DNA from 3 places in the Alteromonas sp. ABH4_456 genome. Region 1 is predicted to be linked to each of the others. Evidence: predicted binding sites of a transcription regulator. Region 1 holds the regulator's gene; each other region holds the start of a gene.

Region 1 (3,284 bases):
TTAAAGACGATGTGAAGATCACCCAGGGTTCACTCATCATTGCCGCAGATGAAGTTGAAGCCATCGCCAGTGAAGGCGAAGGGAAAGAGGTTTTTATTGCCCGCGGAAAACCAGCCACTTATTCTCAAACGCTGGATGACGGCGCAAAAGTAAAAGCCAGCGCAAATGAAATTCGCTACGAAGTAGCCAAACAACTTATTTCCTTGCAAGGTGATGCGAAAATCCAGCAAGATACCAGCATGGTCCAGGGAGATAACATCACCTATGACATGTCAAAAGAGCAACTTCTGGCAACCGGCGGTGAAAGTAACAGCAACGGCCGGGTAACCACGGTTTTCCGTCCTGACACAGTTAAAGAGCTGAAGGAAGAGAACAAGACTTCAGACAGTAACGAAAACGAGGGTAACTGAGTTACATGGCAACCCTGAGTGCGACTCACCTGGCAAAGTCGTATAAATCACGCCAGGTCGTCCGTGACGTTAGTTTATCGGTTTCTACCGGACAGATAGTAGGTCTGCTGGGTCCTAACGGTGCAGGTAAAACCACAACGTTTTACATGATTGTGGGTCTTGTGCCGCTGGATAAAGGCAAAATCCTCATTGATGAGCAGGAGCTGACGCACCAGCCAATGCACGAACGTGCCCGCCGGGGAATTGGCTATTTACCCCAGGAGGCATCCATTTTCCGCAAGCTGACCGTACATGAAAACATCATGGCGATATTACAGACGCGTAAAGACTTAAAAAGTCATCAACGTGAACAGGAAGCGGATGCACTACTTGATGAATTTAATATTAACCATATACGTAATAGTACAGGTATGAGTTTGTCGGGTGGCGAACGCCGCCGGGTTGAAATTGCCCGCGCACTGGCAGCCAATCCGCAATTTATTTTGCTCGATGAACCCTTCGCCGGAGTTGACCCGATTTCGGTTAATGATATAAAGAAGATCATTCAGCACTTACGGGACAGAGGTATCGGTATCCTCATCACCGACCACAATGTCAGGGAAACCCTTGATGTGTGTGAAGAGGCCTATATCGTCAGTCATGGAGAACTGATTGCTCAGGGCACCGCAGAACAGGTATTAAGTAATCAAAAAGTTCGTGATGTATACCTTGGTGAGCAATTCAGGCTATAGTTAAGATATCGGGATGAGCATTTAGCGGAGATTTCGCCACCGGCACTCACACCGCTACAACCGGATGTCCTTTTTAGAGTTTATATAAGACGTAGATGAAACCATCTTTACAGTTAAAATTTAGCCAACAACTAACAATGACGCCTCAGCTTCAGCAGGCGATCAAGCTATTGCAGTTGTCTACGCTGGACTTACAACAAGAAATTCAGGAAGCTCTCGATTCTAATCCTTTGCTGGAAGTCGACGACAGCTCCGACAACGATGTAATTGAGAAAAATAACATCGACAATGATGACAGCATGCAAGAGTCTGCATCAGCCTCGTCTTCTGACAGCATGGATACCGGTGAAGCACTGGAAAAGAATGATTTACCGGATGAGCTGCCCATCGACAGTACCTGGGATGAGTACATTTCTGCGTCTTCTGCCCCCGCGCCCGGCCCTTCCGGTGGTGATGATGAACAAATCTTTCAGGGTGAAACCACCGAAAATATTCAGGACCATCTGCTGTGGCAAATGCGTCTGACACCTTTTTCTGACACAGACCGCGCCATCGCGCTGGCGATCATCGATTCCATTGATGAGTCCGGCTATCTAACGGTTACAGTTGACGACATTCTGCAAAGCGTAAACAGTGAAGATATGGAAGAGCCCGTAGAAGAAGATGAGGTTGAGTGCGTACTTAAACGTATTCAGCTTTTTGATCCTCTCGGTTCCGGCTCCCGCACACCGCAGGAGTGCTTGTTAGTTCAGCTGGCGCAATTTGCACCGGAAACACCGTGGCTGGAAGAAGCCAAACTACTGCTCAGAGAGCATTCCGATCTGTTAGGCAGTAAAGATTACCGTACGTTAATGCGTAAAACCCGCCTGAAAGAAGATCAGTTACGGGAAGCGATGCGTTTGCTGCAAACGCTTAATCCCCGTCCGGGCAGTGCATTAATTACGAAAGAACCCGAATATGTCATTCCGGATGTATCGGTTGCTAAGAAAAATGGCCGTTGGGTTGTAGAATTAAACCCCGACAGCCTGCCTAAGCTCAGTGTTAATCAGCAGTATGCTGCAATGAGCCGTAAAGCAAGAAACAGCAGTGATTCACAATTTATCCGCTCTCACATGCAGGAAGCAAAATGGTTTATTAAGAGCCTTGAGAGCCGGAACGATACGCTGCTGAAAGTAGCAAATTGTATTGTTCAGCAACAGATGGGCTTTTTTGAGCATGGCCCTGAAATGATGAAACCAATGGTGCTGAATGATGTCGCAGAAATGGTAGATATGCACGAATCTACTATTTCCAGGGTAACAACGCAGAAGTACATGCACACGCCCCGTGGTATTTTCGAGTTGAAGTATTTCTTCTCCAGCCACGTTGCCACTGAATCAGGTGGTGAGTGTTCATCTACAGCGATTCGCGCCCTGATTAAGAAGCTGGTTGCCGCTGAAAAGCCAAGCAAGCCACTGAGTGACAGCAAGATTGCTTCGTTGTTGGCCGATCAAGGCATTATGGTTGCCCGGCGAACAATAGCAAAGTACCGGGAATCCTTGTCGATCCCGCCGTCTAACCAACGCAAAAGCCTTATCTAACTTAAGGCTGCTCAAAATAAGGAAGACGAAATATGCAAATCAACCTTTCTGGTCATCACATTGAGATCACTGATTCTTTGCGTAATTATGTCGATACTAAGTTCAGCAAACTGGAACGTCATTTTGACCACATATCAAATGTGCACGTTATTTTAAATGTTGAAAAGCTTAGCCAAAAAGCAGAAGCAACGGTTCATCTTAGCGGCGCGGAAGTCTTCGCCTCTTCCGAAAATCAGGACATGTATGCTGCCATTGACAGCATGGTCGATAAACTCGACAGGCAGGTCCTGAAACACAAGGAAAAGCTTAAAAAGCACTAATTGAATTCATGGATATACAAGCCATAGTCAGCCTGGACCGCACCGAGTGTGCGGTCCAGTGCAATAGCAAAAAACGCATTCTCGAAATCATCAGCGGGATTGCAGCTAAAAATAACCCCGATGTTGATGAAGCCACCGTATTAAGTAGCCTGCTGGCCCGTGAGCGAATGGGCAGCACGGGTATAGGTAACGGCATTGCCCTCCCCCACGGTCGCCTGGCCGGACTGGAAAAAGTTATCGCCA
Region 2 (3,284 bases), on a different contig from region 1:
CGTTGTTCAGCAATTGGTTACGGATATTTTCCAGCTTCTCTGTCATTGCAGGGTCGGTTTCCATCCTCGCGGTGAAGTCCTCCAACTGGCGGTCGAAACTCTTGCGTACCGGATGTTCATTGTCATTGGCAATATCCGCCAGAATGCTCACAATGGCTTTGGAAGCGATGTCAGCGCCCTGCTCGCTCAACCAGGTGGTCGGCAATATTTTCTCCAGTCGCCGGTACTCTGCTTTCAGCCAGCTATGTAGCTTTTCAGCAATAAACATCTGACTGTCAGGCCGGTGAGCAAGCTCTGCGATTTTATAAAGCAACTGGTCCAGCACCTCCTGATGTCGCTTATCACGGGTCAGAACCCGTAACATGCCGGCCGCGAGAGGTGAAAGATCCATTTTCAGCAGAGCCCGCTTTACTCCGCTTACCATCATGTCCTGAACGGGTTTATCATCCAGCGTGTTAATGATCCCCACCAGCGAGCGCGCAGCGAAGCGACTCAGACGGTCTGCGTTTTGAGGCTCGCGCAACCACCTTGCCATTCCCTGAGCAGGACGGGCATCATTGACCAGTTTTTCGATAGCGACTTCATTGAAGAATTTTTCTTTCACAAAGCGGGACAAATTGCCGGCAACCGCCGCTTTGTTATTCGCTACGATATTCGTGTGAGGGATTGGAAATCTGGCCGGAATAGGCCTGAACAATGCGCTGACGGCAAACCAGTCAGCCAGCCCGCCAACCAGCGCAGCTTCTGATGCCATCTTAATGAGTCCGGCCCAGGCGGGCCATGGCGTTATCCACTGCCGGTACTCTGTCAGCGTCGCAAGAATAAAGACAAACGCAGCTCCTACCAGCCAGAAAAGCGCGATGCGTTTTGCACGCCGGAGCTGCTGCTGTTTATTATCCGGTAGCACGTTTGTCCTTGTATTAATATTGCCTTACTTACCTGACTGCACCTCATCAGGTGTATACATCCTATCCACTATATGGTGATGAAAGTGCAGCCGGCAAACCCTTTATGACAATTACGGGTGGTTAAATGTAAAAGGATATTAATCCCACTGCGGCGCGAAATCCGGATCCACGATACGTTCACCGTTATCCAGCTCATCAATGCGCGCCACATCATCTTCTGACAGCGTGACAGCGGTATAATCGAAGTTCGCCTGCAAATGGTCCTTATTCGTTGATGAAGGGATGGCATGGATACCTTTTACTTCCATCCACGCCAGTACAACCTGGGCAGGATTGGCTCCGTGCGCGTCAGCAATGGCTTTGAGTTCATCATTTTTCATGACTTCGCCCACCGCAAAGGGCATATAGGCGGTAGTAGAAATACCAGCCTGCTTACAATGTTCAACCACCTGACGGTTTTGCATAAACGGGTGAAGCTCTATCTGATTAGTGAGTATCTCGCCCTCTCCCAGGATCTCAACCGCTTTGTCGATTTGTGCCATAGTGAAATTCGACACACCGATATGGCGCGTTAAACCTTCTTCTTTAGCCTGCTTCAGTGAGGCTAAATATGACTCCATGGGAATATGATCATTGGGTGACGGCCAGTGGATGAGCAGCAGGTCAACATAGGCCATTTTCAGTTTGTTCAGACTTTCGTGCACAGACGGAATGAAGTGACCCTTATCAAGATGGTCGTGCCATACCTTGGTGGTCACGAACAGTTCTTCACGGGGAAGACCGGCAGTTTGAATTGCATTGCCGATTTCTTCTTCGTTGCCATAAAACTGGGCGGTATCGATATGGCGGAAGCCGGTGGAAAGCGCATCTGAAACCGTTTTTCTTGCTACCTCTCCTTCTAAACGAAACGTACCTACACCTAATTGAGGCATCGATTGCATTATCTTCTCCTGTTTTATGAATTCACCTTGTCTACGCTAAGACATTGAATACAGATTACTTCACTTTCTTCAGGTATTAGTTTTAATACTTACATGCCAACGGCCTTATCGAGCAAATGCAATTGCATTGATAGGCTTCTACTACGACTAAAGTTTAAATGAACAGGACGAATACGATGCGACACGCTATCACTCTTCTCGCTGCCGTATTGCTTTCAGGTCAGGCTTTTGCGGCGAAAGATACTTTCTTTGTAGGTGTTGAAGACAGTTCAGGCAGACAGGTCCACCCGGTTAACGGTGGCAAATATCAACCGGTACTCGATGCGGTGATGACAGCATTTGCTCTTGAAGAGGGCTTTGAACTGGAATATGTGCCCCTTCAGGGCGACGCGTACGATCAGTGGTTTAAAGAAAACACGATTGATTTCCGCTTTCCGGATCATCCCCGCTGGTCTGCCACAGACGGCACGCTGTTTTACAGCCAGCCTGTGGTCGGTATTTGTGAAATCACCCGTGTGTTGCCTGAAAATCAATGGATGCGAATTCCCGACGTGACTGCACTTGGTATTATTGAAGATCAGCCGGTTTCCAGTGACTGGTTAGAACAGGAACGTAAAGGCTACACGAAAATAGTGTCATTCTCTGACCCGACACACCTGGTAAAAGCGCTGGTTGATGGTGAAGTTGATGCCATTATCACAGACAGCGAACAACTGAATGATGCAACTGCAGCACTTAAGCTGTCAGGTAAACGCATTGTGGCATCAGCACATATTCAGGATAAGAAAGAAAGCCTGCGGATTTCCAGTGAGCAGTATCCCGCAATGCTGGAAAAATTAGATGAATTTCTCAAAACGCACCGCGGGCTGATTGCTCAGGTTGCCCGCCGGCACGGTATTGATAACGGGCGTGCCTGTTTAAAGAAACGCCCTTCCCGTCAGTCAGAGCTGGCTGACTGATTACGTTGATGAGACTGCCGTGTACGGTGTTTTTTCACCGAGCGGCGCATACGGGTAAGGCGGGCATGATCAAGTTTACCCTGTCTTACATCCACCAACGTTTGTGTTTCATCGTCCAGTTGCACCAGTTTACGAAGGGCATTTAACTGCTCCAGCGGCAACTCTACCCAGGCCCCCTGCGGTAAACGCTTTTGCAGCTCCACCGGTCCGTAGCGCACGCGAACGAGACGGCTGACCTGCATTTCCTGAGACTCCCACAAGCGACGTACCTCGCGGTTACGGCCTTCAGACAACGTCACGTTATACCAGCGGTTCATGCTCTCTTCTTCACCGGCAGGCTTAGAACGGGCTTTGATTTCAGTAAACCGCGCCAGACCATCTTCCAGTTCAACCCCTTTAGTCAGCGTGTTCAGCGTTTTACCGGACACTTCACCGAATACGCGTACAGCATACTCACGTTCAACTTCACATTTAGG
Region 3 (3,284 bases), on a different contig from region 1:
AACAGGGTGAGTAGACATGTTCAGAGTCGTTACTTCTTCAGACTTCAGACCGATGTATGCATCGATCATGTCATCAGTCATAACGCCACCGGCTTTCAGGAAGTCACGGTCGTTGTCCAGCGCTTCCAGAGCCATTTCCAGTGAGCTGGCAACAGTTGGGATTTCTGCTGCTTCTTCTGGTGGTAAGTCGTACAGGTCTTTATCCATAGAGTCACCAGGGTGAATCTTGTTGATGATACCGTCAAGACCAGCCATTAACATAGCAGTGAAGCCCAGGTAAGGGTTACCAGTCGGGTCAGGGAAACGTACTTCGATACGACGCGCTTTATCGCTTGTTACGTAAGGAATACGGATTGACGCAGAACGGTTACGTGCAGAGTAAGCCAGCATAACCGGTGCTTCAAAGCCTGGCACCAGACGCTTGTACGAGTTGGTAGAAGCGTTAGTGAATGCGTTGATTGCACGGGCGTGCTTGATGATACCGCCGATGTAGTACAGCGCTTCTTCAGACATACCAGCGTACTTGTCGCCTGCGAAGATGTTTTTGCCATCTTTAGCGATAGACTGGTGAACGTGCATACCAGAACCATTGTCACCAACCAGAGGCTTAGGCATGAATGTCGCAGACTGACCGTATGCATTTGCAACGTTGTGTACAACATACTTATAGATTTGAACTTCGTCAGCTTTCTTAACCAGCGTGTTGAAAGCACAAGCGATTTCGTTCTGACCAGCAGTTGCTACTTCGTGGTGGTGAGCTTCAACGACCAGACCCATTTCTTCCATAACCAGACACATTGCGCCACGGATGTCGTGTGCTGAGTCTACTGGTGGAACCGGGAAGTAACCGCCTTTTACGCCAGGACGGTGAGCAAGGTTACCGCCTTCGAATTCTGCACCGGAGTTCCATTTTGCTTCAGAAGAATCGATCTTGAAGAAAGAACCCGCCATGTCAGTGTGGAATTTCACATCGTCAAACAGGAAGAATTCTGGCTCTGGACCGAAGAACGCAGTGTCACCGATACCAGTAGACTTCAGGAACTCTTCCGCACGACGTGCAACAGAGCGAGGGTCACGGTCGTAGCCTTCCAGGGTAGACGGTTCAACGATGTCACAACGGATGTTCACCTGAGTTTCTTCTGCAAACGGGTCAACAACAACAGACTCTGAGTCTGGCATCAGGATCATGTCTGATTCGTTGATGTGTTTCCAACCAGAAATTGAAGAACCATCAAACATCTTACCTTCTTCGAAGAACTCGTCATCGACCAGACCTGCAGGGATCGATACGTGTTGTTCCTTACCTTTTGTGTCGGTAAAGCGTAAGTCTACAAATTTAGCTTCGCTTTCTTTGATCAGCTCTAATGCCTTTTCTATTGACATCGTGTCCTCCGGATTTATTAGAATAAACGTGGAATGAACAATTTCACTCCAAAATAATTGAGAATCATTAAAGCTATTTTCATGCCACTTACATGAAGACGGTAAAACGCGGCTTAGCAGGCAGTAGCACAAAAATCCCCAAACGCAAATGCACTAAAGTGGTGCGGTGAAGCTCTGTTTTGGTGCGTAAGGATGTTTTATGATTCATCGGGTTCTATCGGACTGCTGAACATTATTAAGCCGTGTTTTATCCGTACCGGTATGATTCAGACCGGGGCAGAAGAATGAAGGCTGTGACAATGCAGAAATGCAGTATATGAAGATAAGAACTGATGCTTAGACTAGAACAAAGCAAACCCGGATACTAGTAGGATCATTGATAAAACATTGGAATAAATTAGATCCGCACACAATCCAGAAAAGTGTCACAAAGAAAAATAAAAAAAGATGCGCAAAGCGAAAGGAATTTCTGTACAATCCGCGCACATTTTACTATTCCGTTTTAGCAATCAAATCTGCCTGATGTTTTTCTTACATCTGCAACGCTGATTTCCAAGGCTTTGACCCAATGACCACTGATATTAATAAATTACGCAATATCGCGATTATCGCGCACGTTGACCATGGTAAAACGACTCTGGTTGACAAACTGTTACAGCAATCCGGTACGCTGGAAAGCCGTGGCGAAGCCCAGGAACGGGTAATGGACTCTAACGACATCGAGAAAGAGCGTGGTATTACCATTCTGGCGAAAAACACCGCCATTAACTGGAATGACTACCGCATAAACATCGTAGATACCCCGGGACACGCCGACTTCGGTGGTGAGGTTGAGCGTGTAATGTCGATGGCTGACTGTGTACTGCTGCTGGTTGATGCGCAGGAAGGTCCTATGCCGCAAACCCGTTTCGTAACGCAAAAAGCGTTTGCTCAGGGTCTGAAGCCAATCGTAGTAATCAATAAAATTGACAAGCCGGGCGCACGTCCTGACTGGGTAATGGATCAGGTTTTTGACCTGTTCGATAACTTAGGTGCGACTGATGAGCAGTTAGACTTCCAGGTTATCTATGCATCAGCACTGAATGGTTGGGCATCAATGGATGCAGACACCAAAGGCGAAGACATGACGCCACTGTTCCAGTTAATCGTGGATCAGGTTGAAGCGCCAAATGCAGACCCTGCCGGTGCATTCCAGATGCAGATCTCTCAGCTGGACTACAACTCATATGTTGGCGTAATCGGTGTTGGTCGAGTTAAGCGCGGTAGCGTGAAGATGAACCAGCAGGTTACTGTTGTTGGTGCTGATGGTAAGAAGCGCAACGGTAAAGTGGGTCAGGTACTGGGGTACTTAGGTCTTGAGCGTCATGAAGTCGACTCTGCAAACGCAGGTGACATCATCGCGATTACCGGTCTGGGCGAACTGAAAATTTCTGATACTGTGTGTGACGTTAATACAGTAGAAGCCTTGCCTCCGCTGACGGTTGACGAACCAACAGTAACCATGACGTTCCAGGTAAACACATCTCCGTTTGCCGGTAAAGAAGGTAAGTACGTGACTTCACGTAACATCCTTGAACGTCTGCAGGACGAGCTGGTACATAACGTGGCACTGCGCGTTGAAGAAACCGCTGACCCGGATAAATTCCGCGTATCAGGCCGTGGTGAACTGCACTTAGGTATCCTGATTGAAAATATGCGTCGTGAAGGTTACGAGCTGGCGGTATCACGTCCGGAAGTAATCCTGAAAGAAGTTGACGGCGAGCTGCAGGAACCGTTTGAAACACTGACTATCGACTGTGAAGACGAGCACCAGGGTTCAATCATGGAACAGCTTGGTCTGCGTAAAGCAGAAATGCGTGACATGAACCCAGATGGCAAAGGCCGTATCCGTATGGACTTCA

The links. The regulator sigma-54, encoded in region 1, starts transcription at its own class of promoters, with help from an activator protein. The targets are predictions, from matches to a motif close to GTTGGCACGNNNNTNGNNT.
Region 2: dkgB (2,5-didehydrogluconate reductase DkgB) is a predicted target of sigma-54. The motif match lies at 1,932-1,950, and genes of this name have one in related genera.
Region 3: glnA (glutamate--ammonia ligase) is a predicted target of sigma-54. The motif match lies at 1,454-1,472, and genes of this name have one in related genera.

What each region holds. Positions count from the first base shown of each region.
Region 1 is NZ_JBSWXO010000003.1:363,740-367,023, reverse strand. It holds gene lptA (lipopolysaccharide transport periplasmic protein LptA) at 1-410, shown strand, start outside; gene lptB (LPS export ABC transporter ATP-binding protein) at 416-1,141, shown strand; gene ACXAG2_RS06940 (RNA polymerase factor sigma-54) at 1,237-2,721, shown strand; gene hpf (ribosome hibernation promoting factor) at 2,754-3,041, shown strand; gene ptsN (PTS IIA-like nitrogen regulatory protein PtsN) at 3,050-3,284, shown strand, end outside.
Region 2 is NZ_JBSWXO010000001.1:490,840-494,123, forward strand. It holds gene ACXAG2_RS02260 (DUF445 domain-containing protein) at 1-907, opposite strand, end outside; gene dkgB (2,5-didehydrogluconate reductase DkgB) at 1,046-1,849, opposite strand; gene ACXAG2_RS02270 (type 2 periplasmic-binding domain-containing protein) at 2,026-2,808, shown strand; gene rluB (23S rRNA pseudouridine(2605) synthase RluB) at 2,787-3,284, opposite strand, start outside.
Region 3 is NZ_JBSWXO010000006.1:202,457-205,740, reverse strand. It holds gene glnA (glutamate--ammonia ligase) at 1-1,383, opposite strand, end outside; gene typA (translational GTPase TypA) at 1,952-3,284, shown strand, end outside.